DNA from 2 places in the Rothia sp. CCM 9418 genome. Region 2 is predicted to be linked to the other one. Evidence: riboswitches for the same ligand, from Rfam matches in the RefSeq annotation. Region 2 holds a riboswitch; the other holds the start of a gene.
The links. Region 2 has a riboswitch for S-adenosylmethionine ahead of metX (homoserine O-acetyltransferase MetX). Riboswitches for the same ligand answer to the same signal wherever they lie in the genome.

Region 1 (16,137 bases), on a different contig from region 2:
AAGACCTAGGTGTTAAAGCAGAATATGTTGAATCGCTCTGGGACTCGCTCATCGCAGGAGTAGACGCAGACCGCTACGACATCGTCATCAACAATGTTTCCCCAACAGAAGAACGACAGAAAAAATACGACTTTTCTACCACCTATGTTCGTTCAGAAGGCAAAGTAGCTGTTCTTGACTCTTCAGAATTGCGCAACATCTCTGACATCCCAGGGCATACCGCAGCCTCATCTGAAACCTCAAACTTCCGTACACTCCTAGAAGCTGCCGGAGCGCGCATCGTCACCGTCACCGGCTTTGACGAGGCTATCGAACAAGTCCTCTCCGGACGTGTAGACTGCTGCGGTAATGATGCTGTCACCTTCCAAATCTACAAACAACAGCACCCCGAAGCACCTATTCGACTTCTTGACGGGCAACTCGGCGGAACCTCAGAAGCTGCAATTCTCATGCCTAAGGATCAACCAGAACTCAAAAAAGCTATCGACGACTCCTTAGAACGTCACCTCACCAACGGCGACATCAAAGCCATCTACGAAAAATACGTGGGTATAGACCTCACCCCTAAAAACTCATAAATTATGGACCACTTTTTAAACCTCTGGACAGAATCCTTACCTCAACTACTCATCGCAACCATTCAAGTCACCATCCCATTAGCAGTTGTTTCCTTCATCCTTGCACTGCTGATTGGGCTGGTGGCAACCGCCCTAAGAACACATCGCTTCTTCCTTCTCCAATGGATGTCACGAGGATATGTATGGTTCTTTCGAGGGACACCGCTGCTTGTTCAGCTATTCCTCATCTTTTATGGTCTACCTAAAATAGGAATCACTTTTGACCCGTGGACGGCAGCCATCGTTGCCTTAAGTCTAAATACTGGTGCCTATGTTGCAGAAACATTTAGAGCAGCGGTGGCATCTATCCCACGTGGACAATTTGAAGCAGCACAAACGCTGAACTTCACACGTCAACAAACATTACGACATGTTGTTATTCCTCAAGCTACACGTATTGCTTTACCACCATTAGGTAATGACCTCATTGACTTAGTAAAAGGTACTTCACTTGTTTCAACCATCTCTTTGATTGACCTTTTCCAAGCAGGAAAACAAGTAGCGGCACGAACCTTTGAACCATTAGCAATGTATGTTGAGGTTGCACTGATATATCTCATAATCTTTACCGCTCTTTCTGCGGTGCAAAGAGTCCTCGAAAAACGTAGTAGCCGGTACATTAGGAGTTCCCATGCTTAGTGTCAAAAACATCTCAAAAAGTTTCGGGGAACAGACCATCCTCAAAAACCTCTCTTTCGATGTGCATGATGGTGAAACTACCGTAATTCTTGGCCCCTCTGGATCTGGTAAATCAACATTGCTACGCTGCTTAAATCTTCTTGAAACACCAGAAGAAGGAACGCTAACAATCGGTTCTGATACGGTCAGCCTGAGCAAAAATCTTGAGACGGAAGACATTCGCCGAATTCGGTCACACTCTGCGATGGTCTTTCAACAATTCAACCTTTTTGCTCATTACACCGCACTCAAAAATGTGGCTTTAGCTCCCGTGCTCAACGGCACCCTGAGCGCTGAAAAAGCTGAAGCTCTTGCTAGTGAACTACTCGACAAAGTAGGAATGAAACATCGCGCGGACGCGTACCCAGACCACCTTTCAGGAGGTCAGCAGCAACGTGTCGCCATTGCTCGTGCCTTAGCCGTAAATCCGGATTATCTACTTTTTGACGAACCAACAAGTGCACTAGATCCCGAACTAGAAGCCGAAGTGATTAGAGTCCTGATTGCTTTGGCGAGAGAGAACCGCTCTTTAGTTGTGGTCACCCATAATATGGCGTTCGCTCAGAAAGTTGCGGACCGTATTATTTTCTTAGACCAAGGAGAAATAGTGTACGAGGGAGCCCCATCTGGGTTCTTCAACTCAAGTTCAGAGCGTATTCAAAAGTTCTTGAATATTTATGACACTACGGACTATCACATCTAGATGATGTTCCTGTGTGAGGTTATAACGTAACTTTTAACGATAAAAACTCAATAAAACGCAATATCAGCAATGTGCCGTCACGATGGTGCATTGCTGATGTGCATCAGCCAAGATAGGGGTACGTCTTGTGACGGGTTGACCCGTCAGTGTTACATCATTTGAGGAGATACCGTGGCTGAACATACCTTTGGTTTTCGCACTCGTGCCCTCCACGCCGGAGCTACCCCTGACGCGATCCACGGGGCGCGCGCCGTCCCGATTTATCAGACAAGCTCTTTTGTTTTTGACGACGCACAAGATGCCGCCAACCTTTTTTCTCTCCAAAAATACGGCAACATCTATTCACGTCTTGGAAACCCTACTGTTGCTGCTTTAGAAGAACGTATCGCTTCTCTTGAAGGTGGTCTTGGAGCTGTCGCCACAGCTTCCGGAATGGCCGCCGAGTTCATTACCTTTGCGGCTCTTTGCCAAAGCGGAGACCATATTGTTGCCTCTTCTCAACTATATGGTGGGACGATTACTCAGCTTGATGTCTCTTTGCGAAGATTCGGTATTGATACGACTTTTGTGTCAGGAACTGACCCCCAAGATTTTGAGAATGCAATTCGCCCTGAAACGAAGGCTCTCTACACCGAAGTTGTCGCTAATCCTTCTGGAGAGATAGCTGACCTTGAAGGTCTTGCCGCTATTGCACACTCTCACAACATTCCTTTGGTGGTGGATGCGACGCTCTCAACGCCGTATCTAATTCGTCCACTAGAACATGGTGCAGATATTGTGATTCATTCGATGACGAAATTCCTTGGTGGTCACGGGACAACTCTGGGCGGTATTGTGGTGGAATCTGGCCGCTTCAACTGGGCTAATGGAAAATTTCCTACAATGACAGAACCAATTCCCTCTTATAACAACATCTCATGGTGGGGCAACTTTGGGGAATATGGATTCTTAACGAAGCTGCGTTCTGAACAGTTACGTGACTTTGGCCCGTCTTTAAGTCCTCAAGCAGCATTTAACTTGCTTCAAGGCGTTGAAACTTTAGCTCAGCGGATGGACGCCCATCTGGAGAACACTCAAGGCCTTGTTCAATGGCTTGATGAAGATGCCCGTATTCGCTATATCAATTATGCTGGTCTTGCTCATCATCCTCATTATGAGAGGGCGCAGAAACTTCTGCCTTTAGGGGTTGGGTCTGTGTTTTCCTTTGGTGTTGTTGCAGGCGCTGAAGATTCTGCTCGTGAAGTTGGTGCGCGCTTTATTGAGAATCTTCAGTTAGCTTCACATTTAGCGAATATTGGTGATGCAAAAACGCTTGTATTGCATCCTGCATCAACAACTCATCAGCAGCTCAGCGCGGAGCAACTTGACGCTGCTGGGGTAGGGGAGGATTTGATTCGTATTTCTGTGGGGTTAGAAGACCTTGATGACATTGTATGGGACTTAGATCAGGCGCTGAGTGCCGCAACGGGTAAAGACCATTATGGGGCAAAGATTCTGCGAACCCAAGAATCATTATCACAGGGTAATTCTGCTCAGGAGGTGCGTTAATGTCTACGAAGCGTACGTGGGAAGCACCATCTGCTGTGCAACGTTTAGGGATTCTTCGTCGTAGTCGCAGTGTCGCTATTGTCGGTATGAGCGATAAAGTTTCACGCTCATCATATTTTGTGGCAACGTATTTGAATTCTTCTGCCGATTACCAGCTCTTTTTTGTGAACCCCCTGTTAGCGCAGAAAGGGAAACAGGTGTTAGGGCAGAAAGTGTATGCTACTTTGGCGGATTTGCCTGAAGCTCCTGATATTGTTGATATTTTTCGCCGCCATGAGGATCTTCCTGATGTGGTGCGTGAAGCGATTGCGGTCGGCGCTCAAACCGTGTGGATGCAATTAGGTTTGTGGAATGAAGAAGCCGCCGAGATTGCCCAGCAGGCTGGATTGCATGTCGTGATGGACCGGTGTATCAAAATTGAGCATGCCCGTTTTCATGGGGGTTTGCATCTTGCCGGTTTTAATACTGGTGTGGTCAGTTCACGCCGTCAAATAACAGCATAGTTTTCTTGAGATACATAAAAGACTCATGTTCCTTCTTGCGTTGAGGAGCATGAGTCTTTTATGCTTGTTGTTTCTTACGCGGTGGAAGGTGCTGACATGACCTTCCCCAAAGTATGTCAGCACCTTCCTGCGTAGATGTGAACTACCGATTCTCTTCCCCAAGAAAACCTCTGAGAATAATTCTTATAATGATTCTCATACGTGGTATGTCCACAGATGATTACCGCAAGAAGCGGCCGCAAATATTTAAATATTTGACGTTAGAGATTATACGGTAATTGTTCTCTAGAGTATCTCGACACGATGACGAATATCATTATTAATTGAACTTTAAATCAATGACGTCGCAGGTCAGATCAAAAATAAAGATTTTTAAAATAGTGAAACTTTTTTGCAGAGTGTTGTCTAAAGTATCTACGATGTATTATCGTGGTTTCAGTTTTGACAGCTTTCATGATCAACTCTAAAACTGAAAATTTTTCTTTGAAAACTATTGGTAAAATAAAAAAGTTTTGAGAATCAAATAAGTAACTCTGTGTTTTCCTCAAAAGAATCCTTGCCATAATCAGGGAAGAACCTGAACTAGAAAAACATCACGAGATAAAACTCATCAAGAACATTATCTGAGAGAATAATCTTTCCAGATACCGTATCTGGTAAAAACTAACTGACCACATTACCCTTATACCCAAGGGCCCTATAACCTCATATTTTAGAAAGTCTCCATGTCGATACCACAACATTCTCATGGCTTATCCCGTCGAACCGCACTCCGCTGGGTAGCCGGAGCCACCACAACACTCGGACTCAGCGCCGCCACAACAACAGCCTACGCAGAAGAACAGAACCACACCGCAGAAGAACAACCACAACCAACACTCGTTGAACAGTTCCTCTCACAAGAACAATTCGTCATAGCCCACCGTGGGGCAGGAGACGTCAACCCTGAACACAGCGCCTACGCCTATCAACAAGCCATCCTCAAAGGCGCTCAAGCTGTAGAAATATCAGTGCGTACCACCGCCGACGGAGAACTCGTCTGTATGCACGACAACGCACTACGCCGCACCACCACCGAAAAAACAGGGTACGTCAGCACAAGTACCCTCGCCGAAGTTAAACGCCCTCTCATTGATATGAGAGACTTCCTCGGACCTAACACACCCCTCGTACACATCACCACCCTCGAAGAAGCCCTCGGCGTCATCCTCGCAACCGAAGCCGGCGGCCCCTACCAATCCGTAGGCGGCTCCGCTGTTCTCTTCATTGAAGCTAAAGACTCTGCCGGTCAACCCAAGCTGCTAGAACTCCTAACTGCCCGCGGTATGCAAGACCAAGTCGTCATTAAAATGTTCCGCAACGGTAAAGGCGAATTCGACGGCAACAACGGCTTCATTCGGTACGCAAAAGAAGCAGGATTCACCACCTGGTGCTACTTCGACGCACACGATTCCTTCGAAGACATTGCGCAATTAGCATCATCAGATAACGTCGACATGCTGGGAGTGCCCTTCTTCGAAACCGTCATTGGACGTACTGAAAGCTCCATGAGCGACGAAAAAATATCACAAATTATCAATCTCGGAAAACCCGTTATCGTCTGGGAAACCCACCGTCGTTGGGTACAAGAACATTTTGCATCCCTAGGTGTTCGCGGATTCATGTCGCCAGACCCCTTCTGGCTCAGCGGAAGAACAACAAGCCCCAACCTTGCCCTAGAACAAGGCAGACGACTACACGGCATGCTACCGGCTGGACAACAAGATGTTGTGAACCTACCCCGCTGGGAAAACGGTGAACTCGTCCATCAACAAGCCTATGACGACTCTATCCTTCTAGGCCCATTAGCTCACCGCACATCCACCGCTGATAGTTACGTCATCAACTTCACGATGCAGTGGAAAGACGCCCTCCCTCAAACAACATGGCAATACGGTTATCTTGCCTTCGGGCGAGAAGACGATTCAGCCTTTGGTATCGCCGCAAAATTCGATACCACAAACTCTCGTGGCGGCGGATACATCGTAGCTATTCGCCCCGGTGCATCCGTCATCGATGAAAACGGTGCATACGTTTCAGGAGATGTCGTTCAGCTACTACGTGTTGACGCTGGATCAGCGCACCTAACACCACTAGTAACCTTGCGCCCTCGCACACCTTTTGTTGCAGGTGAGGATATTCGTGGCAAAATTATCGTCCGACCATCAAACATCATTATTGATGTTGCGGGGGCGCGTTCTACGCCCATCGCCGATACGACATATCGCGGAGCATACGTTCATTTTGGGCGTTATCAAGATGCTGCACACGGCGGAGCTCTCGCTTTGAGTAACGTCGTCACCTACAAAATTTAGGGATATCGACGGCTAAAACCTCTTACCATCCACAACACCTCAACCCTATGCAGAACCCCGCAGACTAGCTGCGGGGTTCTGCATATATCACCGTTAAAAACAGGTATGTCATTACTTGTGTGATGTTCTTTTGACCTGGCTCATCGGAATAACTTCTAAATTCTCGGTAAGAGGATTCCCCGGCGTCCAGCCTTCACCAGCAATCGTATGAGTCTCAGGTTTTTTACGTCTGAAACGTGGTCGAGGAACAGAAAGCTTAACAGGCTCCGGCAACTGCCAACGCCTCGTGTGCGCAAGAAGCCCAAAAACTAGACACGAAATAATGGATATGCCCATCCCAATATTAGGAGAAGAAAAAAGTGTCGTACATAGAGCAGTCTCTGCCGCGCCAACAACCGCTACTGTCGCATAGAGAGAATTACCTCCCAAGATAGCTGGAATACGGTTGACCATCATATCTCGCAATACGCCACCGCCCACCGCGGTCACCACACCAAGGGCAATAGCCGGAAGCCAATGAAGCCCAATACCTAAAGATTTAATAGTTCCTGTAGCGGCCCAACAACCCATACCCAGAAAATCCACAACAACTAAAACACGGTTAGCCCAACGACTCCCCAAATCAATACAGTACGCTAACAATGCTGAGATGAGAGCACCCGCCCAATACGCAGAATCAGTCAATGCAACGGGTAAACCAGTGTTAAGAAGAACATCACGGATTAGCCCTCCACCCATACCGGAGAGCACCGCTAAGAGAATAAAACCTACAACATCAAAGCGGAATGCGCGAGCAACTGCGCCACCGAGCAAACCATTAGCAACAACTGCTGCTACATCGACCACTCTAAAGAGCACGCTTGGATCCCATACCTGCATACGCATGCCTCTTTCTGACGTTTCATATCGATAGAATGACTTCAATAAATACCGATACATGCTACAGCATGTACAGACCACCGGTACAGGTAGTATTGTCCGAAAGGGCGGCTTACCACACACGGTAAGCCGCCCTTTCACGAACATTGTTTTTAAAGCGGATAGTAAGGATATTCTTCGATGAGAGCATCTCGCATAGAGGTTCTTAGGATGAAAGACTCCAACCACGCAAATAATCATGTGATGTTAGTGAATTAGTACACTCGCATCTCGATACTGTTGAAACAACCATGATTTTTGCCTGCCCTCATGAGCAAGACAAAACCTGAGCGATATCCCGCAACGCCTCATCATTTTGCAAAGACGACGTATCTCCTAGAGGTTTCCTCTCATACAACTGAGACAACAAACGACGAGTAATCTTCCCTGAACGAGTCTTAGGAATCTCAGCAACCGCCACCACATCTTTAGGCTTTGCAATAGGGCCAATCTCAGAACGAATATGCAACTCCAACACCTTACGTAGCTCAGAAGAAGACAACGCCTTACCCTCATCACTAAGTGTCACAAAAGCTACTGCTTGATGCCCCGTCAACTCATCCTCAACAGGACAAACACCAGCCTCAACTACAGCCTCATGACGTACTAAAGCTGACTCAATTTCAATCGTCGAAAGACGATGCCCCGAAATATTAATAACATCATCAATCCTGCCCAGAATATAAATATCCCCGTCCTCATCTTGCTTTGCGCCATCTCCAGCCAAAAACCAGCCACGCTCCCCATAATGTCTCCAATAAGAATCAAGATAACGCTGAGGATTTTTCCACACAGTACGAGCCATCGACGGGCCCACTTTATCAACCACAATGAACCCTTGAGCTCCCGTCTGAACCGGCTCACCGTGCTCATCAACAACACGCACAGAAACCCCCGGAATAGCACGAGTAGCACAACCTGGTTTGACAGCTATACCTGGAGTACCCTGCTCAAAAGTCCCCTCAGGCGCAAACTGAGGATCATGCGGACGAGGAGAACAGATCGTTGAACCTGTCTCAGACTGCCACCACGTATCAATAAAGGAAGCACGACCAGAACCAATATGCTCACGTAACCAATACCAAGCTTGTGGATTAATCGACTCACCCACAGAACCCAAAAGACGAACCGACGAAAAATCATATTTTCCAGGCTCTGGGCCATGCGGGAAAGCCCCCATCAACGAACGAATCAACGTTGGCGCCGTGTAATAGTTTGTGACACCATAGCGTTCAATCATTTCAAAATGCCGTTCAAAAGTAGGAGTATCAGGTGTACCTTCAAAAATTACTTGACTTACGCCATTGACCAACGGCCCATATATCTCATAAGTATGAGCTGTCACCCACGCCAAATCGGCTGTACACCAATGAACAGTATCCGCAACTTTTTGCCGATTATTACGAGTAGCTAACTCATCAGGACGAAGCACACCATCAGCATCAACAATATCGGGTAATAAATCATAAAGTAACGCATGAGAATACGCCGTCTGCGTCAAATACCCGCCCATAGTATGAACAAGACCCTTAGGCTGGCCCGTTGTCCCCGACGTATAAATAATAAATAACGGATCTTCAGCATCATGCAATGGGTAATCATGCGTATCTGGAACACCCTCAATCAAATCGTGATACCAAACATCTCGCCCCAAACACCACGGAACACTCTGTCTTTCCTGCTCGGTAGCTGAGGTACGGTTCACCACCACCACATGCTCAATATTATTCTCAGACGAACACGCCTCATCCGCTATCGACTTGACCGGAACAACCTTACCCCGACGATTCTGACCATCAGTTGTAATTAATACCTTGGCACCGGTATCCTCTACCCGAAACTTCAAAGCCTCCGCCGAAAAACCGCCAAAAACAAGAGAATGAATCGCCCCAATACGCGCACAGGCAAGAGCAAAAATAATAGTTTCAGGAATCACCGGCAAATAAACAACAACACGATCACCCTTAACCACACCCAAACGCTCTAAACCATGTGCCGCCTGAGCCACACGGCGTTGCAACTGAGCATAAGTGATAGCTTCACGATCACCAGGTTCACCCTCAAAGAAAAGCGCAACCTTGTCGCCAAAACCTTGCTCTACATGCCTATCCACACAGTTATAGGCAACGTTGAGCTGACCACCCTCAAACCACTTAATCGTTGGAACAGAAAATTCTTGAACACCATCTTCACGAACGTCTACTAAACGAGGAGGAATAAACTCATGCGTTTTATCCTCATCCCATAGCTTCCCCCAACTAAGACGTTCTCGCGCCTGCCTTGCCCAAAAATCAATACGTTCTTGATCTGAAACATCTGCCGGATTCTGCACCTGATTTCGAGGGTCTGAATAAGAAAAAGACGAACAATACGACATCGATACTCCCATCGTTTCTGGCGTTAGCACCACCGCATAAGCGAGGTTGCTGCGACGTCTTAGAGCCAGGTCTCTCAGTCGCTCTGGATGGTTTAGACGAGTTCTACCGTAATACCTTCCGTACACATTCATCTAGACGTTACTTTCCATTGCCAGCAGATGAACACATGACGTTGCATAGAGTCATATTCCTTAGCGAACGTCACCCACCGCAATAAACACTGAAGCTCTTGGGTACCAAGAAGAACTTTTTATAAGCTAAACCCAGCGATCACGAGTTCCAACGTCAAGCTCTGGCTCGTTGGACGGCAACCCTCTTTCCGTAGCGGGGTGCCCCAGATGAAGATCCGGCTCAAAATAATCACAACGGCAAATACGGCGCCTATGCGTCGGGCATATCAACACCGAAAAATATGGTTTTCGACATGCCACGCCTCATAGAGGAGGGCTCTCTCCTCTAAGAACGCAAAGGAAAAAACTTATGGCAACTCATACCGCCACGACAGAACAACCCACTACGACACCGTCTTCTTCTAAAAAACGTATCGTTGTCAATGCGTTTGATATGACAACAACAAGCCACCAAAGCTTCGGCTTATGGCGTCACCCGCGCTCGCGAGCCGATGAATATAACACCATTAAATATTGGACAGATTTAGCTCAAGTGTGCGAAAAAGGGCTTTTTGACGCGGTCTTTATCGCTGATGTGGTGGGCGTATACGACGTATATAAGGATTCTGTTGCACCCGTACTTTGTGATGGTGCACAGGTACCGGTAGGTGACCCGTTCTTACAGATTTCGGCGATGGCAGCAGTCACGGAACATCTTGGTTTTGGAGTGACAGCTGCCGTGACGTATAACCAGCCTTATACTTTGGCTCGTTCTTATGCGACGTTAGATCATTTAACGGGTGGTCGTGTTGGTTTTAACGTGGTGACTTCTTATCTTCAATCTGCGGCAGAGAATCAGGGGCTTGCCGGTCAGATTGAGCATGATGAACGATACGAAATTGCTGACGAGTTTCTCGACGTTTGTTATAAGTTGTGGGAAGGCTCTTGGGAAGACGGAGCGGTGCTACGTGACCGTCAGCGCGGGATTTTCGCAGATCCTGAGAAAATTCATCCTATCTTGCATCAGGGCAAGTATTTTCAAGTTCCTGGAATTTCTTTGACCGAGCCGTCTGTTCAGCGTACTCCCGTTATTTTTCAGGCTGGTGCGTCTTCTCGCGGTCAGGCTTTTTCGGGGAAACATGCCGAGGCGATTTTCATTTCTGCGTTACGTCCAGATTTGACTAGGCATGTGACCTCTCGTATCCGTGATGAGGCTGAACGTGCCGGTCGGCGTCGTGATGATGTGAAGATTCTTGCCATGCTTTCGGTGGTAGTTGACGAGACAGACGAGAAAGCACAGCAGAAGTATCAGGATTATTTGAAATATGTGGATGTAGAGTCTTCTCAAGGGATTATTGGTGGTTGGTCTGGTGTTGATCTTTCAGCATTTGATGAGGACGAGATTCTTGAGTATGTCAAGACGGAATCCATTCAATCCTTTTTGACACCTTTTACCTTGCAGTCTCAGACGACGAAGTGGACTCGTGCTGATATTGCTCGTCATTGCGCTATCGGTGGTATGGGTGATGTAATTGTTGGCTCTGCTCAGACTGTCGCCGATGAGTTGGAGCGCTGGATTGACGAGGGAGATTTAGATGGTATCAACCTTGCCTACCATGTATCTCCTGGCTCTTTTGAAGATTTTGTGGAGTTTGTTGTTCCTGAGCTTCAAAAGCGTGGCCGGTATCGCACAGAGTATGAGGGGAATACATTACGTGAGAATCTTTTTGGTGTGGGGCATACACGTGTGAATGAGCGTCATCCTGCGGCAGCATATCGTGGCGCTTTTGCTGGTGGTCCTAATGCTGCTGACACTCCTGCCCGTCAGTTTTTGAGCTTGGCTCAGAATCAGGCAGAGCGTTTATAAGAGTTTTTCTTCTGGTAATGATTCGCAATGTTAGGGTTCTCTTTGGTGTAGGGGGTATATCAGAGAGAACCCTAATCTTTTAAAGGAGCGATGACCAGAGCCTACAGATATTTTCTACGACCTTGATACGGTTGGGGCGGGCAACCCATTCGTCGTATCGGAGGGTTTTGCATTGAGAGATGTATTCTTCAGAGATGCTTTCTAACTCTTTAACCATTCCTGTATCGACGATGAAGGTGGATACTTCGAGGTTGAGCGCAAATGAGCGCGGATCCATGTTTGATGATCCAATGAAGGTGAGATGGTCATCTACAAACATGTATTTTGAGTGCAATACGGTTGGCCCGGGATATTGTTTGATGTTGACTCCGGCGTGGAGAAGTTTCTCGTAGTAGGAGCGTTGAGCCATATTGGGTAGGAACTGGTCTCCTTTTTCGCAGACGATGAGGGTGACATCAATTTTTGATAGTGCTGCATTGGTGAGTGCTTGTAAGAGTGTTTCTTCTGGGACGAAGTAGGGGGAGCAGACGACGATGCGTCGTTCTGCATTGTAAATGAGGTAGTTGATGAGGCGTAGGTTGTTTTCCGTTTCGAATCCGGGGCCCGATGGAACAATTTGTGCCAACATTCCGCTGTGTACACGGGGAATAGCTGTTTCGATTTCGTTCAGTGGTAGTTCTCGTGTTTCGGAGTACCAGTCTGAGATGAAGACGGCGTTAAGTTCTTCAACAACGGGGCCGGTGCATGAGAACGTAAGGTCTTGCCAGACGAGTCCTTTTTTGAGGTTGGCAGGTAGATTGTAGGAACGGTCGATAGCGTTTTGTGAGCCGGAGAATGCGATGCGTCCGTCGACAATGACGATTTTGCGGTGGTTACGTAGGTCTGGTCGTTGCCATTTACCTTGGAATGGTTTCAGGGGCAACATGAGTTGCCAATTGATTCCGGAGTCGTCAAGGAGTTTGCAGAGTTTTTTCCAATTGGGGTATTTTCGAGAGCCCCAATGGTCAATCATGATTTTGACCAGTACTCCGCGTTGGTGTGCTGCAAGAAGCGCATCCCATAGCGGTTTGGTGGTGTTGTCGTAGGCGGCAATATAAAACTCGAAGTGTACGTATCGTTCTGCCCGATTGATTTCTTCTGTCATCTGTCGGATAGCTTGGTGGTTATCTTTGATGAGTGTGAAAGTGTTGCCACCGACGAGGGGGAGTGCTCCGAGCTTGTAGTTGAGGTTCGCTGCTACTCGTGCTGGTTCAGGGAGTTCTCCATGTGCTCCGAGGACGGAACGGGATTCTTCATCAGCATTTTTGGATGCGAGTATCTCTTTCATCATGTCGTTGATGGTGCGTTGTCGGATTCTTCGGTGTCGTGGTAGTCGGGAAGATCCAAAGAGCAAGAAGGCAACAAACCCGATATATGGGACGAGGAATATTGCCATGAGCCAGCCGAGAGCAACCACGGGTTTGCGGTTATAGGGTAGCCAACAGATTGCGATAATACGTAAGGTGATATCGAGGATGAAGAGTGTTAACGCTAACCACGTAGGTAGATGGGCTAGTCCAAAGATGTTAAGAGGGTCCACGAGAGTTATTCTATAGAAAGTTTTTCAGGTTAGAAGAGTGTATTTTCTTATATTTCTTCGGGGTATGTGTGTTGGTTGGGTGGATGTATTTGTCGTAACTTGGGTGTTGATATTTTTATTCTGTGTGCTCTAAGACATAATCTAAGAAGAGTGCCTTACGGCATGTTTAATTTTCTCGTGATATGGAAGATTTGATATGAAAATCCTTGCTCCTACCATTATTCCTTTGGACGTTCAGAAGCTTGGTCTTCAGGCAGAAGATACGCTAGTTTCTTATGACCCTACTGAGCTTTTACCTGCAGAGCACTATGATGCCGATGTCATGATTAGCTGGGGTAATACTAATGAACAGTTGCAAGATGCAGCGAAGAATTTATCTCAGGTGAAGTTGGTTCAGGCTCTTCTTGCTGGACCTGATCAGGCTCGTGCGGCTGGTTTCCGTGATGAAGCGGTTATCTGTTCTGGTATTGGCTTGCATTCTTTGACCGTTGCTGAGCATGCGCTGGCTTTGACATTAAATTTTGTGCGTTTCTTGCCGTTACTCTCTGAGGAGCAAGATAATTCTCGTTGGGCGGGGGAGTTAGGTGGTCCTCAGGAGCTTCATCCTGCGGATAAAGTCACAACTCTTTTGGGTGCTCGTGTTTTGATTTGGGGTTTTGGATCTATCGGTCAGAGCACAGCCCGCTTATTTCAGGCCTTTGGTGCTCAGGTGCAGGGTGTGGCGCGTTCTGCTGGTGAACGATCTGGTTTCCCTGTGATTGCTGTTGATGATATTGAACAGTACTTGCCTCAGACTGATATTTTGGTGATGATTCTTCCGGCTGCTGCTGAGACGGAGAATGCGTTGAACGAACAGCGTTTGGAGTTGTTGCCTTCTCGCGCATTTGTGGTGAATGTTGGTCGCGGTGTCACTGTTGATGAGGATGCGTTGATTGCGGCGTTGGAGAGTGGTTCTATTGCTGGTGCTGCGGTTGATGTGGTGAAGCAAGAGCCTTTGCCTTCGGATTCTCCTCTATGGGGTACGAAGAATTTGGTGATTACTCCTCATTCGGCTGGTGGACGTCCTGTGAATCCTGAGGAGCTGATTGCGCATAATCTTTGTGCTGTGCGTGCTGAGGTTAGTGGCGAAACTGCTGATTATCGTAATAAGATGTAAGGCTTGCTGTATGAAGCCGGCGGGGTGTTTTCTCGCCGGCTTCTGTGTTTTAAGTGTCCACTATGTGTACACCACGCCTGTTTGTATGTTAATTCCATATTATTTTTTGGGCTTGGAGAGGGTGTTAAACGGCACTTAAAAAGAACATAAATCTTTTACGAAGAAAATAACTAATTATTGATGTAACCCATATAAAACCTAGTCAAATGATATTTATTGATTTGATTATTTGGGATTAAAGAGGGTTGCTTGTGTTTGGTAATAAAAATTTTACCTTTATTTAGCTTTTTCTCATCATATGAATAAAGATTCGTTTTAGGGTATCTTCATGTACAACTGGTTAAGTTTTGTTTACAATGAAACTTACATGTGTTTCCAGTCACTTAGGTTGCCTGTCGTTCATCTACGATGAGCTCTGGTAGTCGCACACAACATCTCATATTGAAAAAGGAGAAGGAATGCGCATTTCACGTAGATCCTCCATCATCGGCTTCGCAGCCGTATCCGCTCTTGCACTATCCTCTTGTGCAAGCACCGGAAACAATGCAAGCTCATCTTCTGGGGATAAGGGTTCAAAATCTGTCTCAATGGCAATCGTGAACACCTTCAGCTCCCTCAATAGCAATTCTGCTGACGGTAACGTCGACACCAACGGCATGATTACTAACATGACCACCTCCGGTTTCTACTCCATCAACAATAAGCTTGAGGTTGTACATAACGACTGGTTCGGAACCTACGAGGAATCCGATAAAGGCGACGGCATGGAAGTTAAGTACACCGTTAAAGACGACATGAAGTGGTCTGACGGCAATGAAATCGGTGAAGGTGACCTCCTCTTGGCATGGGCTGTTCTTTCCGGACACTTCGACGACGCCGAAAAAGACCTCACCTACTTCTCCTATGCTGGCGACACCGCTGGTCTAGGCAACGCTGGCGTTCCCGTTCTCTCTGACAACGGAAAGACCATTACCTTCACCTACCCACAGAAGTTTGCTGACTGGGAGGTTGCATACGACCTAATCGCTACCCCCGCTCACGTCGTAGCTAAGCTCGCAGGCATGGACGAAGATAAGCTCGTAGAGGTTATCAAGAACGCTAAGCCCGGCGAAGAAAACGCAGACCTACGTAAAATCGCAGACGCATGGAACACCGGCTTCAACACCACCACCATGCCAAGCGAAGACCTCATCGTATGCAACGGCCCATACAAGCTTGACGCTGTTGTCGAAAACCAGTCTGTTACTCTCGTTGCTAACGATAAGTATCAAGGCCCTAACAAGCCTAAGATTTCTGAAATTACCCTTAAAATTCTTCCTGATGCGGCAGCTCAGATTCAGGCATTGAAGAACGGCGACGTAGACGTCATTAATCCTCAGGCATCTATCGATACTGTTTCTCAGGCTAAGGCTTTGGACAACGCAGAAACTCACGTTGCACCAGACCTTTCCTACGATCACCTCGATTTGAACTTCCACTCTGAGGTCTTCAAAGATGAGAACGTTCGTAAAGCATTCTTGCTCACCATTCCTCGTCAGGATGTTGTCGACAAGCTCATCAAACCGATGCAGCCAGATGCAGTCGTTCTCAACTCTGAACTATTCGTTGTATCACAGGGTAAGGTCTATGAAGATGCTGTGAAGCAGAACAACTCCAGCGATTACCCCATTACTGACCCTGAAGCAAATATTGCTAAGGCTAAAGAACTTCTCAATGGTGCAACACC
Region 2 (16,137 bases):
CTTTTCATGTTGTTAGTGGGGTTTTCTGCCTTGTTTTAGAACTGGTTCTAGGATTTTTTGTAGTTGTTTTGTCTCTAGGAGGAATCCGTCGTGTCCAGCTGGAGAGTAGATAGCTTGTGCTTGTACCGGTTGGGGTAAGGCCCTAGCTAATTCACGTGATTGTTCTGGGTAGAAGAGTCTGTCATTGTGCACATAGGCGATAGTCCATGTGCATTGGCTTCGTTGCAGTGTTTGGTGTAATGTTCCACGATTTCGGGTGATGTCGTGGCTCATGAGTATTTCGTTAATGCTGAGGTAGCTATTTGCGTCAAAACGTTGCACAAGTTTGTGTGCATGGTAGTCCATATATGATTCCACGCTGTATTGTGTACTGTTTTGTGTTTGTTGTGTGCGCCCAAATCGGGTGTGGAGTTCTTCTGAGGTTCGGTAGGTGATATGTGCGATGCGTCGAGCTATCCCTAGTCCTTGGCTGGGAGGTTGTTTATCGTAGTAGTCGCCTCCGTAGAAGTGTTGGTCACTGCGGATAGCAAGGTTTTGTGCTTGTGCCCAGGCTAGTTGTTCTGCGGTGGTGTATGCGCCGGAGGCGATAACGGCGCAGTGACGTACGTCTTCGGGGTAGGTGATGGCCCATTCTAAGGCTCGTGCTCCTCCGAGGGATCCTCCTATAACATGTGCCCATTGTGTGATGCCGAGTGCTTCTGCTAGATGTTTTTCGGCGTGTACGGTGTCTCGTACGGTAAGTTTTGGGAAGGATGACCCCCATGGTTGTGGGGGTTGTTTGTGTGGGTGTGTGCTGTGTGCTCCGGTGCTTCCGTTACAGCCGCCGAGAATATTCGGTGCTACTACAAAGTAGGTGTTTGTGTCGATGGTTTTTCCTGCTCCAACGAGGTCTTCCCACCAGCCGGAAGTAGTGTTGTGCTCATTGTGGGCGACGTGGGTGTCTCCTGTTAAGGCGTGCAAGATGAGCACGGCGTTGTCTTTGTGTTTGTTGAGGTTTCCCCATGTTTCGTAGGCGATAGTTGCGTTAGGTAGTGTGTGCCCTGATTCTAGGGGTAGTGTCTCGATGGTTGTGTGGTGTTGGTAAGTGAGTGTTGTTGGGGTACTCATAGATGCTCCAATAACTATTGTTGTAGTAGATTGGGGCTGTATCTGCACTGTTGTTTCCTCTGGTGTGTTGCCTGTTTGGTGTGCAGGCTCTTATGTTGAGGAGGTAGTGCGTACTGCTCCCGCGCTTGCACCGTCTAAGAGTGTTTTTCTGGTGCCGGGTCTGTCTCAGTGGCACCCCGCCGCGAGTGGAGGGTTGCCGGCTAATAAGCTGAGTCTTGGTATTAGCGCTCTTGACCGTGTTGTTATCGTATCTGAGTGGTTTGTTGTGGGTCGAGCCGTTTCTTCTTCTTTACGTTCTAATGCGGTAGTTTGTCTTGTTTCGTCATATTTTGTCTTTAGAATAGTTCTCATGTCGCGTTGTTTTAAGGGCGCATTATCTATTTTTCTTTTCGGAGGTACATTTCATGTCTCAAGCACCTGTTACGAAGCGTGTGGAGTCTTCACGTGTTCATCATGGCGATACGTTTATTGACCATTATGAGTGGCTTCGTGCTAAGGACGATTCTGAGGTGGTGGAGTACCTCAATACAGAAAATGCTTATACAGAGCAGTCCACTCAGTCACAGCAAGCACTTCGTGAAAGTATTTTTCAGGAGATTAAGGAGCGCACCTTAGAGACGGATCTTTCTGTTCCTTCTCGCCATGGAGATTGGTGGTATTTTTCGCGGACGGTTGAGGGTGAACAGTACCCTGTATTTTGTCGTGTGCCTGCTTTGGTAGACGGTGGTGAGGTGGAGATGTTTTCTCCTCCGCAGGTTCAGGCGGGTGTTCCTCTTGATCAAGAGCAGGTCATTCTTGATTGTAATGAGTTTGCACGAGAGTTGCCGTTCTTTTCTCTTGGGTCTTTTTCGCCTTCGTTAGACGGTTCTTTGTTGAGCTTTGGTGTTGATGATTCTGGCGATGAACGCTATACCCAGTATTTCTTAGATTTAGAGACGTTGACTCTTTCAGAGGAGACTTTGCCCGGTATTTTTAGTGGCGCATATTTGACTCCTGATGCATCAACCCTTATTTATTCTCTTGTCGATGAGTCATGGCGCCCATATGAGATACGGGCTCACCGTATTGGTGCGGGGGAAGAAGATTGTGTTCTTTTCACCGAGCATGACAATGCGATGTGGCTTAGCAGCGCTCTTTCTGCTGACCGGACTCATATCGTTATTACGTCATTTTCTTCTGAGTTTTCGGAGGTTCGTTTAGTTCCGCTTCAAGATATGTCGGCTGAGCCTTTGTTGGTTATTGGTAAGAAGCATCGTGTGCAATACGGTGTTGAGCCTATTCGTATTGATGGTGTGCCTTATGTTCTCATCATGCATGATGCTGACGCTCTTAACTCAGAAATTGTGCTTGCCCCTTATCCAACGTCTCAGCCTTTTGAGCAGTACCGTCAGTTATGGCTTAAAGTTATGCCTCATCGTTCTGAGGTGCGTATTGAGGGGTTTGATTTTTCGTCAACTCATCTTGTGGTGACGGCTCGTGAGAATACGACGGTACGAGTTTTCCTTGCCGATTTAGACCGTTTGCGTGCCTTGTTGCGTTCGCAGTCGAATGCGGGGGTTGTTTTTAGTGAGCCGACCGGTTTTGTGGAGGAAATTTATACGACTGGTGTTTCTCATGTTTCTATTGATTCGCCGGTCATTCGTATTTCGTACACGTCGTGGGTGACTCCCCCTCGAATCTATGACTATTTTCCGCGTACTCAGGAGCTTATTCTTCGCCGCGAGACCCCCGTATTAGGCGATTATCATGCTGAGGATTATCAGGCGTATCGCATGTGGGCACCTGCCCGTGATGGTGCGATGATTCCTATTTCTGTTATTCATCGTGCTGATCTTGATTTGTCTCAGCAGCATCCTGTGTTCCAGTATGGTTATGGTTCCTATGAGGTGTCGATAGATCCTTATTTCTCTATAGCGAGGTTGTCGATTCTAGATCGTGGCGTGATTTATGTGGTGGCGCATATTCGTGGTGGTGGCGAGATGGGACGCCAGTGGTATCAAGATGGTAAGAAACTTCAGAAAAAGAATACTTTTACTGATTTTGTTGATGTTACGGAGTTCTTAGGGCAACGCCCGTGGGTTGATCAGAAGAAGATTGCTATTTCTGGTGCTTCTGCTGGCGGTTTGCTCATTGGTGCGGTTCTGAATCTTGCTCCCGAGAAGTATTGTGCTGCTATCGCAGGTGTTCCGTTTGTGGATGCATTGACGACTATTCTTGATCCAGATCTTCCGTTGTCTGCTTTGGAGTGGGAGGAATGGGGTAACCCTATTGAGGATGCCGAAGTATACGAGTATATGAAGTCTTATTCTCCATACGAGAATATCCGTCACGTCAAGTATCCACCGATTGTTGCAGTGACGAGTTTTAACGATACTCGTGTGTTATATGTTGAGCCAGCGAAGTGGGTAGCTCAACTACGTAAAATGATTTCTACAGACTCAGTGACTCCTCTCTTGAAAATTGAGATGGATGGTGGGCACGGTGGCGGTTCAGGCCGTTACACTGCGTGGCGTGATATTGCGTGGGAGTATGCTTTTGCGCTGACTTACTTATTAGACCAATAATATTTCTGGTTTTTCGGTATATAACAAAAGCGGTGATGTTGCCTCGTTGGAGGCAACACCACCGCTTTTGTGTTCAGCCAGGTGTAAGAGGCTTAGAGTTCTACGCCAAGTTTTTCGAGGATGAGTTCTCGTACACGTCCGGCGTCTGCTTGTCCGCGGGTCGCTTTCATCACTTGACCAACGATTGCACCGACAGCTTGAACTTTGCCACCACGAATCTTTTCCGCAACGTCAGGCATTGCAGCAAGGGCATCGTCGATAGCGCCGCTGAGTGCACCGTCGTCAGAAACAACTGCTAGAGAGCGTTTTTCAACGATTTCGCTGGGTGTTCCTTCACCGTCAAGGACGAATTCGAGAACTTGACGAGCAATTTTATCGTTGATTTTTTTGCTCTCAATGAGGTGGTTAAGTTCCACAACGATTCGTGCGCTCACACCAAGCTCGAGCAGTTCGGTTTCACGAACTTTTGCGAGGCGAGAGATTTCTCCCATCCACCATTTACGCGCTACCGTTGGGCTAGCGCCTGCAGCGACGGTCTCTTCAATTGCGTCCATTGCCCCAGCGTTGACAACGTCACGGAACTCTTCATCAGAGTATCCCCATTCTGCTTTGAGACGGCGACGGCGTTCTGCAGGGGGTTCTGGCAGTTCTGCCCGTAGACGTTCAATCCATTCGCTATCGGTAACCACGGGCACGAGGTCTGGCTCTGGGAAGTACCGGTAGTCGTCAGCGTCTGATTTGGGACGCCCCGGTGAGGTTTCACGGGTGTCTTCGTGCCAGTGACGGGTTTCTTGAACGACTTTTTGTCCAGATTCTAGAACAGCTGCATGTCGTTGAATCTCATATCGAACAGCACGTTCTACAGAGCGTAAGGAGTTGACGTTCTTTGTTTCAGAGCGAGTTCCAAAGGTGGTGGTTCCTTTAGGCATGAGGGAAACGTTTGCGTCACAGCGGACGTTTCCACGTTCCATACGCGCATCGGAAATTCCTAAGTTTTTGACGATTTCGCGGATAGCTGCCACGTAGGCTCGTGCTAGTTCTGGTGCTCGCTCTCCTGCACCAACAATAGGACGAGTCACAATCTCGATGAGTGGCACGCCTGCTCGGTTGTAGTCTACGAGGGAGAAGTCTGCACCTTGAATACGGCCATCTGCGCCGCCTTTGTGGGTGAGTTTTCCGGCGTCTTCTTCCATGTGGGCACGTTCGATGTCGATGGTGAAGATTGTTCCGTCTTCAAGTTCAACATCGAGAGAGCCATTCGCGGCGATAGGCTCATCGTATTGTGAGGTTTGGAAGTTTTTAGGGGTATCTGGGTAAAAATAGTTTTTACGCGCAAAATGCGAAATTGGTGCAATCTCGCAGCCTAGTGCAAGACCCAATTTGATGGCAGATTCTACAGCTTTTCCGTTGACGACGGGAAGCACACCAGGTAGCCCGAGGGATACGGGGGTGACGTTGGTGTTTGGTGTATCGCCAAATTCGTTGGGCGCAGCATCAAACATTTTTGTTTTGGTGTTGAGTTCTACGTGAACTTCAAAGCCTAATACTGGGTCGTATTTTTCGATTGCTTCTTCGAAGCTTAGGGTTTCTTCAGACATTATTTCGCTCCCCCAAAGTTAAAATCGCGAATCAGTGATTCGGTGTCGGGCATCTGTGTCCATAGTGGGGCGCCCCAGGTGTTGTTCAAGAGGGTTTCGAGCCCTGCACCAACACGGTAAAGACGTGCGTCTTCGTGTGCTGGGGCGGTGAATTGGATACCTACGGGCATGCCGTCTTCGTCAGCAAGTCCAGCGGGTAGAGATAGTGATGGGACACCCGCAAGGTTGGTAGGTACAGTTGCGATATCGCCTAGGTACATTGCCATGGGGTCACCGTCAGTTTTTTCACCGAGTTTGTATGCGGTGGTAGGTGCTGTTGGTGAGACGAGGACATCGCATTGTTCAAAGGCTGCAGCGTAGTCGCGTTGGATGAGGGTGCGAACTTTTTGAGCTGAACCGTAGTAGGCGTCGTAGTAGCCTGCAGAGAGGGCGTATGTTCCGAGAATGATACGGCGTTTTGCTTCTGCGCCGAATCCTGCGGCACGGGTTGCTGCCATGACACGTTCGATGGTCAGTGGGCCGTCTTCTGGTAGTACACGAAGCCCGTAACGTACGCCGTCATATTTGGCGAGGTTTGAGGAAACCTCAGAAGACATGATGAGGTAGTACGCGCCAAGAGCCTCTTTGACCGATGGCAAAGAGACCTCAATAATATGGGCGCCAGCTTCTTTAAGTAATTCTAGTGACTCGTTAAAGCGCGCAGTAACACCGTTTTGGAAGCCTTCACCAGTGAGCTCTTTGATGACGCCAATACGGATTCCGGCTAGGCTTCCTTCTCGGGCGCCTTCCCGTGCTTGTTCAGAGTAGGGGCCAACCGGCTCGTTCAAAGAAGTTGAGTCGTGGCGGTCGTATCCTGCGACGGCTTCGTGAAGTAATGCTGCGTCAAGAACGGTGCGGGAGCAAGGACCTACTTGGTCTAGGGAGGATGCCATAGCGATAACACCGTAGCGTGAGATAGAACCGTAGGTTGGTTTAACGCCAACGGTTCCGGTGACGGCAGCGGGCTGTCGGATGGAACCTCCAGTATCGGTTCCTAATGCCAGAGGTGCTTGGAAAGCACCCACTGCTGTTGCGGAGCCACCACCGGAGCCGCCTGGGATACGGTCTAGTGCCCATGGGTTGCGGGTGACGCCGAAAGCGGAGTGTTCGGTGGATGATCCCATTGCAAATTCGTCAAGGTTGGTTTTGCCGAGGATGGGCATACGTGCTTGGCGAACTTTTTGGGTGACGGTACCGTCATAGGGGCTCATCCAACCTTCGAGCATGCGAGATGCTGCGGTGGTGGGTTGTCCTTTGGTGACAATGAGGTCTTTGATAGCGATGGGAACGCCTGCTAGTTCGGGGAGTTCTTCGCCGGCTGCGCGGGCTTTGTCAACGCTTTGAGCGGTTGCTAGTGCTTCTTCTTCGTTGGTGTGGAGGAAGGCGTTGAGTCCGTCTTTTCCTGCGGAACGGTCGTTGCTATCGAGGGCTTGCCCGTCGGTTGCTTTGATACGGTCTAGGTGTGCTTGGGTGATTTCTACTGAAGAGATTTCGCGAGACTTAAGTTTTTCGACGAGTTCTGCAGCAGAGAGTTTAATGAGTTCGTTCATAGTTTTTCCTTAGTCCTCATCGAGAATTGCTGGGACTTTGAATTTTCCGTCTTCTGCATCAGGCGCCCCGGAGAGCGCTTCTTCTGCGCTGAGGGTTTCTTCTACCACGTCTTCTCGGAAGACGTTTTGTAGTGGGATGGGGTGTGATGTTGCTGGAATATCGTCGGATACTGCTTCAGAAACAGATTTGACGGATTCGACGATGACGCCGAGTTCCTGTGCCATTGCTTCTAGTTCGGTATCCGTCATTTCGATGTGTGCCAGTTCCGCTAGGTGCGCAACTGTCTCACGGGTGATGTCAGACATAGATTCTCCGTAGTGGACAAAAGTTTTCTTTTCTAGTTTATCTCTCTGGACTCACTTTAGGCAGTTCTCTTGAGGATATGTGGCAGGTTCTCTCAAAGAACTCAGTGAGGTTAAAGAAAAGACTTCGCTTTCTTCCTCAATGAGTTGAGGAAGAAAGCGAAGTCTTTATGCTACCTAATGGAGATTATCTCGATATTAGAGAGCTGGGATAACGAAAACCTGACCTGGGTAGATGAGGTCTACGTTAGCAATGATGTCTTTGTTTGCGTCAGCAATTACCTGGTAGGAAGGAAGACCTAGCTGGTATGCGATACCGGAGAGGGTATCACCAGGCTTAACGGTGTAGGTGCCAGCGGTTGCTACAGGTGCAGGAGCAGGAGTGGACTCTACAACGGGTGCAGGTGCTACTACGGGTGCTGGTGCTGGTGCTGGTGCTTCAACAACAGCTGGTGCTGGTGCAGGAGCTGGAGCGGTGTATTCAACAACTGCTTCAGACTGAGGAGCAACGGGTGCTGGTGCAGGTGCTGCTACGGGTGCTGGTGCTGGAGCAGGTGCTTCAACAACAGCTGGTGCTGGTGCAGGAGCTGGAGCTACAGCAGCAGGTGCGCCGGCAGTTCCGTATGCGTAAAGGTTGAGCTTAGCTGCACATGCAGGCCATGCGCCCCATCCTTGCATCTGAAGGAGGTTTTCAGCAACGCGAATCTGCTCTGCTTTAGAAGCGTACTGGGGAGACCCGCTACCGCCGGCAGCATTCCAGGAAGACTGGGTGAACTGTAGGCCACCGTAGAAGCCGTTGCCGGTGTTGATAGACCAGTTGCCACCGGACTCACACTGAGATAGCGCTTCCCATGCTTGGAGAGGAGCTGCTTGTGCAGGTGCTACTGCAAAAGATGCTGCGGCGACACCGCTTACTGCTAGTGCAGCTGCGGAACGTGTTACGTTTTGGCGAATGGAAGTCTTTTTCACAATGCTCCAAGTGTAGGCCACCTAACGCTCCACCAATCCCTTGGCTTCAATGCGTTGCCGTCTACCCGTAGATGCTTATTGGGTATCTATTGAGGTTTTGCCCTGTAGACGGACTCAGGTGTGCGGCAAAACCCAGCATATAGTTCAAGGCTTCTTCCAGCCCTGAAATGTATTTTCCCGTAGGTACGGGATTGCGTTCATGGATAACGATAACGTAACGATTTGGGTTCATACAACCTCATTGATGGGTCATCGTGTTCTCACACCATTCATCAGTCTACTTTTTATTGAGGCAACAACAATCTCTTACATTTTGTTTAAATAAGAATGATTATTCCTAAAAATCCGCGTATTTCAGGGAAGGACAACAGTGAAGGTCATCTTTACCATTTCGTTATTTTCGTTATCAAATCGCAACATTTCCCCGTGCAAAAATCACGAAAAAAATTTTTAATTTTCTTTACGACACTCTACGAAAAACTAAGATATTTTGTTACCCCAACGGTAAAAGTTCCTATTCTAAGACGGTCGGCCCCTCCTCAAGGAGCATTTTAAAGCCATCTTCATCTACTACCGGAACACCCAAAGACTCCGCCTTATCCAACTTAGAACCGGCAGCGTCACCGGCAATAACATAATGAGTCTTTTTCGATACAGAACTTGCAGCTTTACCACCACGAGCAATAATCGCTTCCTTAGCAGAATCACGCGAAAAATCTTTTAGCGTGCCCGTCACGACAAGAGACAGACCAGCTAATGTTTGAGGAAAAGTCTCGTCTTGTTCATCAGCCATACGCACTCCAGCAGCAGCCCACCGCTCAATAATTTCACGATGCCAATCCACCGCAAACCATTCTTTAATAGAGTGAGCCATCACTGCACCCACCCCATCAATAACCGCTAAACGCTCTTCAGAGGCATTTTCAATAGCTTCCATAGAACCAAACTCAGCAGCAAGAGCACGTGCTGCCGTAGGACCTACATGACGAATTGACAACGCAACAAGAACTCTCCATAACGGCTGTTCTTTTGCTTTCTCTAACTCTTTAAAAAGCTTCTTTGTATTTGCGTTAACGACAGAAGGTTTCTTCGCTGTACCACGCGTATAAAAATATGGGACAAGCTCATACTCTCCGCTAAGAACCCCACGCTTTTTCTTCTCACGTCGTATTTTCACATCGGCAAGATCTTCTGCGCGAAGATCAAATAAAAACGCTTCAGAAACAAGAGGAGCAACATCAGGCTCAGCAGGAGCAGTCAACGCTTTAGCCGCTTCAAAACCCAATGCCTCAATATCAAACGCACCACGACTTCCAGCATGATAAACGCGTTCTGTCAGCTGAGCAGGGCAAGAGCGAGCATTAACACAACGAATATCAACATCACCCTCTTTAGCAGGCGCTAACGGCTCACCGCAAGAAGGGCATTTCCGAGGCATCTCAAAAGCCTTCTCGCTACCATCGCGCAAAGCAATCACAGGCCCCACAATTTCTGGAATAACATCTCCAGCTTTACGCAGCACAACGGTATCACCAATTAGAACACCTTTAGCCTTAACAACGTCTTGGTTATGTAACGTTGCACGTTCAACCGTCGAACCAGCCACTTTTACTGGCTCCATAACACCATAAGGAGTCACACGTCCGGTACGCCCTACATCAACACGAATATCAAGAAGCTTTGTATGAACTTCTTCAGGCGGATATTTATAAGCAACGGCCCAACGAGGAACACGAGAAGTGTAGCCTAAGCGTTCTTGTGTCGAAAAATCATTAATTTTGACAACGATTCCATCAATCTCATGCGCAAGAGAATGACGTTGCTGACCATAGCGTTCAATGAATTCAAGAATTTGCTGAGTATCGGAGAACAGCTCAGTATAGGGACTCACCGGAAGCCCCCATTGCTCAAGAAGAGCATATGTCTCGTACTGAGAATCTACTGAAAGCCCTTGATGCGTACCAATACCATGCACATACATTGATAGAGGACGGCGAGCAGTCACTTTCGCATCTTTTTGACGTAACGATCCAGCAGCCGCATTGCGGGGGTTTGCAAAAGGTGCTTTACCTTGAGCAATCATCTGTTCGTTAAGAGCCAGAAAATCTTGAGAAGAAATAAAAATCTCTCCGCGAATTTCAACTTCTTCGGGGTGTCCTTCACCGGAAAGTTTACGAGGGATAGTCCCAATAGTAAGAACGTTATGAGTAACGTCCTCCCCCGTTGTTCCATCACCACGGGTAGCTGCCCGTACAAGTTCCCCATGACGATACAACAGGTTAACTGCTAGACCATCAATTTTTAATTCTGTTAGCCAACGAACAGAGGATAGCCCACTAAGGTGCGCGTTCTGTTCAGTTTTGCTAAGCCACTGTTCTAGTTCAGGGATAGAAAAGACATCTTCAAGCGAATACATGCGACTGATATGAACAACTGGAGCGAAGATAGAAGATGGTTCTGCCCCAACCTGCTGGGTTGGTGAATCTTGAGAAATCAGCTGAGGATACAAGGCTTCAAGTTTTTCAAGCTCAACAAAAAGCTCATCATATTCTTTGTCAGAGAGAATTGGTTCGTCGTCTACAAAATACTTTTTTTGAGCCTGACGGATTCTCTCCATCAAAGCAATATAGTGCTCTTGTAGCTCAGCTGTTATTGGTTCACTAGATTGTTCAGTTGAGGTAGAGTCCATCTTCTTCTCCAAGGTTCACAGGCGCTGTGTTACGCCAGTATTCGCATTGACCAACGTATATGGTTTCGTCTGTTGAGGGGTGGCTTAAGAGTATTTCGTTCATAGAAAAGCCCCTAACTACATTTAATCAGTAGTTAGGGACTTTCCTCTGGGGGTTAACCCGAAATATCCTCAAGAATTACTTTAGCGCAATTCTCTCTCATCGTGATAGGACTCTTGTTCCGCCACTGTCGTAGATTGAGATTGATATTCTTCTGCAGAGCTCACAATATGGTGCTGTTCTGTTGAGGTAAGCGCCTTGAGATGCTCAGCTCTTTCCTGAGCTGTTTTTTCCGTCACGACATCGGCAACAACAACGGTAATATTGTCTCGACCGCCAGCCCGTAGCGCCGCCGTTTGAAGCACTTCTGCGGCATCTTGAGGATGTTCGACAGTTGCTAATACTCTCGCCATATAATCATGAGACAACTCGCCAGATAAGCCGTCTGAACAGAGCATCAAACGGTCTCCTTCATGAGCGGGAATCACCCAAAAATCTGGTTCCCAGTAGTTTCCAGTTCCCAGCGCACGTGTAATAACGTTTCGACGAGGGTGTGTAAGCGCTTCCATCGCAGTAATTTGTCCGGTATCTACAAGGTATTGCACTTCAGAGTGGTCTACGGTGATTTGTTCTAGGGTGAGCCCTTCAACGCTTCCTGCAGAGAAAGACATGTTATGTGCGTCTGTTTCGACGTCTTCTTCACGTACGAGACGATAGGTACGAGAATCACCTACGTTGAAGATGAACCACATGTACTGGTCGCCAATGTTCGTCAGCCAAGCACCGGTTACGGTTGTACCAGCACGCTGAGAGAACATCTCTTTGATACGTTCGTCTGACTCACCAATAATGGAACGGATATGTTCAAGAGTCCTCATGATTTGCCGGTTTAAGGCTGTGGTCTTTTTACGACGTCGCCCGAGAAGCCCCTGATTGCTATCGGTGGAGGCGTTGTCTTCTGCGGCAAGTTCTCGCGCGTAGTTCTCTTGCTCAGCATCTGTCATACCGCAGGGGCGAGAGAATAAGTGGTTATAGGCGATGGTCCGTGCGCAAAGTCGGCTTGCATGTTCACCGGCTTCGTGCCCGCCCATCCCGTCTGCAACGATGTGCAATGTGCCAACTACAGAGAATGAGTCTTCGTTATTGTCTCGGTAAGCACCAACGTCGGTGGCGCTTCCAGAGAAAGTTGTTAGTTTTTGTGCGGTCATTCTACGTCGATCTCCAATTCGTTGCCGGTAGCTGATTCAACAGCTATAGGCGTTATGTCTCCGAAGCCTCGAACGCTGCGCTTTGGCTGTGGTGTGAAGCGGAAACGTCCATCATCTTTTAATGTTTGGGCAGTATCGTCATTGGTAAGTACCATACCAGCATCTGCGACACCTACTAAGCGTGCAGCGAGATTTACAGTAGGCCCGTAGACGTCTCCTAGCTTGGGAAGGATACGTCCCCACACGAACGCAACGCGAGTGTGCGGGAGGTCTGGATGTTCTTCAATTGCTTTAGATAAGGCTAATGAAATACGTGCGGCAGCATCTGGTGTTTCTGTCAGGAAGAGAACTTCATCCCCAACAGTTTTGATGATTCGTCCACCACCAACCGCTATAATTTCTGCGCAACGTTGCTCAAAAGTTTTGACGAGTTTACCGAGTGTTTTCTCATTCATCTGACATGAGAGGGTCGTATAAGAGACTAAATCGATAAAACCAATACCGCGCAGTAGAGGCAAATCAACACGGTTCTCGGAGATTCCTTCTTCGTTACGCAGTGCTAGTCGTAGCACTCCAGCGTTGTATTGTCTGCGGTAAGTGTAGGAGAGTATCTCTTGTAACGTTGTGATGAGTTCTGGTAGTACTTTCAGAAGCTCTTGACGTGCTTTACCATCGCTAAGACCTTGTTGTTTTGAAATGTCATCGACGATTTCTTCGATTTGCCACGCAACGATTCGATCTGTCAATTGCCCCATGGAGCGGGCGATTGACACTGTTGTTTCGAGGTCTAAACCGTGTTTGTCGGTTAGTTCAACAACTTTTTTGAGGCCTTCGGCGTCTGCTCCAGTGAAGTATATTTCGTTTTCGGAAATATCTGGTATTCCCAGTGCGTGCCAAATTTTGCTTGCTAATAGAGGTGTTGACCCAGCCTGTTCTATGACTTCTTTACTCGTGAGGTTTCGCTGTGTGCCGAGGAGAAATTTTTCGAGGGCTTTTACCGCTTCACGGTCTTCTTTAGTGCGATAGACGTTGCTTTGTACGCGGTTATTTGAATATTCGAATTCTTCTTCCAGAGGCCCTGGATGAAGATTATCGTCTGATCCAGGTGCCGGTTTTTCCACGGGACTATCCTTTCTCATGCTCTCGTTGAGACAATAAAAACTTACTCTGTGATTTACAATACTCTACTTGTGGAGAGTAATACGAAGAATGACGAAAAACTGTTCACCATCTTACGATGTGGAACTATATATATGGCGCTAAACCGTCATTGTTATAAGCGTTAAATTCTTGACACGCTTGATTCAGTTGCTCCGAAAATGCTTGAGGACGGGGAACACGCTGCAGCACAAGAGAACCTCTTGGGGTGTGAACCATCAGCTTTCCAATTTTTGTAGATCCAAGCCACGCTCCTTGAACAGCGCAGCTAATAATGTTCGTGAAGCCAATCGAAACAGAACGATTATTTCTCCACCCGCGCTGGATAATGAGCCGGTGGGTTGTGATGAAGTATTGGGTTGAAAAATACCGGTTGAGACGTTTAAACATCTGATACAAAAACACGGCTGTTAACAGATATCCGAGGAACGACCAGATGAAGCTAGCTGTACTTATAGCAGAGGCAAAGTTGACGCAGAATACGCTGAGCAGAAAATACAACATTGGAGGTAGCAGGCAATACCGATGCATTCTGGTTGCAACTCGCACCGATTCTCCCTCTAGAAGATTTCCTCGTAGTCTCATAGCTCACTTATCTTACGGCAATGAACGGTCTCTTGTCTCAGCAATATTAAAAAAGATAGTCTTTCTATGCTCGACGCAGATGAATCACGTCGCCGACTGCATAGCTTTGGGATGCTCCGGAGTCTGTTGTGATGATGATTTCCCCATCTTCGTTAATATCTTCTGCGACACCATGTATTTTCTGCCCGTCGGGTAGCTCTATGGCAACTCGTTGACCGAGTGTAGACATTTTGGTTCGGACGCTATCCATGAGGCTAATTCCGTGTCGTTGTAAGGCAGAGGGGACGCCGTTGACACGAGCAAAATCTTCATATCGTTGAGCAAAGTTTTCGCAGAGTTTCTCGAGTCCTTCGTCAAGACTTCGCGGTGTCTGGGTTGCAGCAAGAACAGAAGTTGCTGTTGGAACAGGGAAATCTTCTGGTTCAAGGTTAATGTTCATTCCGATACCAACTATTGCTGAAAGATTTTCAGCAGATTCTACCGCGATTTGAGCTAGTATTCCGCAACACTTTTTGTCGCCAATGAGCACGTCATTAGGCCATTTGAGGTGAGCTTCAATGCCCCAAAAGTTGAGTGTGTCAATTGCAGCCAGAGCGAGGAGTACGGTGAACCAGTGGTATTGTTCGGGTGCGATACGGTGAGCGGGGTTAGCGTGTGGACGAATCATCAATGATGCGCAAAGAGAGCTACCTTCAGGGGCAACCCATTCTCTATTGAGTCGGCCTTTTCCATGCGTTTGTTGTGTTGTTGCGATCACGGAAAGTTCGCCCCATCGCCGGTTTTGTAAGGAATCCGCCGATGTTAAGAGTTCATGAGCGTAGAGGTTGGTTGAGGGAACGGTATCGAGGAGGAGAACTTGTCGGTATTGGTGGTATGGAGCGTTAGATGGGGTACGGCTTACCTCGTATTTGAGGTAGTTATCGAGGGTTTGTATCGGTACGCTCATGGGTGGTGTTCTCTCTTGAAGTTGTTGAGCCTCATACGAATGAGGTTTTGAAGCCATTATTCCATAGCGTATTTTCTGATGTCTTCTGCTGGCGAATGATATAAAGTCTTTTATGGTGGAGAGTACAGAGGCAAATGAGAATTCTCGGCTCTATTGTGGACCACAGTTTTGCGCATATTGTGCAGTTCGTGCGAATAAGTGAAACCGGTAAGTAAAACCCTCCCGCTCCTGAATAAACGATCTAGTCAGGGGCGGGAGGGCGTTACCCCCTGACTCTAGCAAAGGAAAAATTATCATGACAAGCAAACAAGTTATTGCACTATTGGCAATAATTACCGCAGTAACAGGCATTATTCTTGGCTTTCTTGGAAAGCCTTGGTACTTCCCGTTTTCTGCAGTATTCCTCTGGGTTGCCTACATGAATCTCTCGTCCAGCCGGAAACAGAAAGAAAACCAATGAGTATCTTTATCTGCACTTATAACTACGCTCCAGCAGAAGAACAAGAAAAATACCGGCCAGAGCACCGTCTGTATTTAGGTTCCCTTGTTGAACAAGGAATCATTATTGCTTCTGGCCCTTATGTAGGTGGTGAAACTCCAGGGGCTATGCTCCTCTTTAACACATCTTCTGCAGATGAGGTTCATCAATATATCAGCCAAGACCCGATGTATCGTGGTGGAGCAGTGCTCTCTTATTGTGTACGCGAGTGGAACCCCGTTTTAGGTTCTTTAGGCTGCTAGTCTGACCAGCTATTACAAATAGCACGACGCCCTCAACATAATTTGTTATTTTTGTGACGAGATAAGTACTTATCGGGTATTTTCGTCACAAGAAACATCCTATAGTTGAGGGCATCATATTATTCACCAAACTAGCTGTGCCTTAGTACGGTGACGTTAGTGAATGCCCACAGTCAAGGATGTCCCGTGTCTATGAATCACCACAGCACAGCAGAAGAATCTTCTACACACGATTTGAGTACAACTGCAGGTAAGCTCGCAGACTTCTATGATCGTCGAGAAAAAAGCTATATGCCTTCTGGACAAGAAGCAGTAGATCGTCAACATAGTCGGGGCAAAAACACTGCAAGAGAACGTATTGACATGCTCCTCGATGAGGGGTCTTTCGTAGAGTTTGATGCTTTTGCTCGACACCGCAGCACAGCTTTCGGCATGGAGAAAAAACGCCCATTAGGTGATGGCCTCGTCTGCGGTTATGGAACAGTAGACGGTCGTCTTGTAGCAGTATATTCGCAAGACTTCACCGTATATGGAGGTTCTCTTTCACAGGTTAACGGCGAAAAAATTGTTAAAGTACAAAAATTTGCCCTCGATAACGGATGCCCAGTGGTTGGCATTAACGATGGTGGCGGAGCACGTA

Region 1: it holds a riboswitch for S-adenosylmethionine, as region 2 does, so the genes downstream of both, ACN083_RS07935 (LLM class flavin-dependent oxidoreductase) here and metX (homoserine O-acetyltransferase MetX) in region 2, are expected to answer to the same signal.

Annotation. Positions count from the first base shown of each region.
Region 1 covers NZ_JBLXXX010000005.1:82,236-98,372, forward strand. Annotated here, with positions in the region: gene ACN083_RS07895 (transporter substrate-binding domain-containing protein) at 1-578, shown strand, start outside; gene ACN083_RS07900 (amino acid ABC transporter permease) at 582-1,256, shown strand; gene ACN083_RS07905 (amino acid ABC transporter ATP-binding protein) at 1,249-1,998, shown strand; gene ACN083_RS07910 (O-acetylhomoserine aminocarboxypropyltransferase/cysteine synthase family protein) at 2,170-3,546, shown strand; gene ACN083_RS07915 (CoA-binding protein) at 3,546-4,049, shown strand; gene ACN083_RS07920 (glycerophosphodiester phosphodiesterase) at 4,775-6,403, shown strand; gene ACN083_RS07925 (trimeric intracellular cation channel family protein) at 6,515-7,288, opposite strand; gene ACN083_RS07930 (AMP-binding protein) at 7,590-9,710, opposite strand; SAM riboswitch class I at 9,704-9,792, opposite strand; SAM riboswitch class IV at 9,968-10,080, shown strand; gene ACN083_RS07935 (LLM class flavin-dependent oxidoreductase) at 10,180-11,676, shown strand; gene cls (cardiolipin synthase) at 11,756-13,255, opposite strand; gene ACN083_RS07945 (phosphoglycerate dehydrogenase) at 13,452-14,411, shown strand; gene ACN083_RS07950 (ABC transporter family substrate-binding protein) at 14,870-16,137, shown strand, end outside.
Region 2 covers NZ_JBLXXX010000004.1:194,228-210,364, reverse strand. Annotated here, with positions in the region: gene metX (homoserine O-acetyltransferase MetX) at 13-1,107, opposite strand; SAM riboswitch class IV at 1,224-1,343, opposite strand; gene ACN083_RS07035 (S9 family peptidase) at 1,512-3,671, shown strand; gene gatB (Asp-tRNA(Asn)/Glu-tRNA(Gln) amidotransferase subunit GatB) at 3,764-5,269, opposite strand; gene gatA (Asp-tRNA(Asn)/Glu-tRNA(Gln) amidotransferase subunit GatA) at 5,269-6,858, opposite strand; gene gatC (Asp-tRNA(Asn)/Glu-tRNA(Gln) amidotransferase subunit GatC) at 6,868-7,164, opposite strand; gene ACN083_RS07015 (transglycosylase family protein) at 7,360-8,130, opposite strand; gene ACN083_RS07010 (hypothetical protein) at 8,192-8,362, opposite strand; gene ligA (NAD-dependent DNA ligase LigA) at 8,645-10,819, opposite strand; gene ACN083_RS07000 (hypothetical protein) at 10,800-10,922, opposite strand; gene ACN083_RS06995 (PP2C family protein-serine/threonine phosphatase) at 11,003-12,067, opposite strand; gene ACN083_RS06990 (adenylate/guanylate cyclase domain-containing protein) at 12,064-13,188, opposite strand; gene ACN083_RS06985 (PH domain-containing protein) at 13,313-13,774, opposite strand; gene ACN083_RS06980 (biotin--[acetyl-CoA-carboxylase] ligase) at 13,875-14,813, opposite strand; gene ACN083_RS06975 (hypothetical protein) at 15,052-15,216, shown strand; gene ACN083_RS06970 (YciI family protein) at 15,213-15,497, shown strand; gene ACN083_RS06965 (acyl-CoA carboxylase subunit beta) at 15,690-16,137, shown strand, end outside.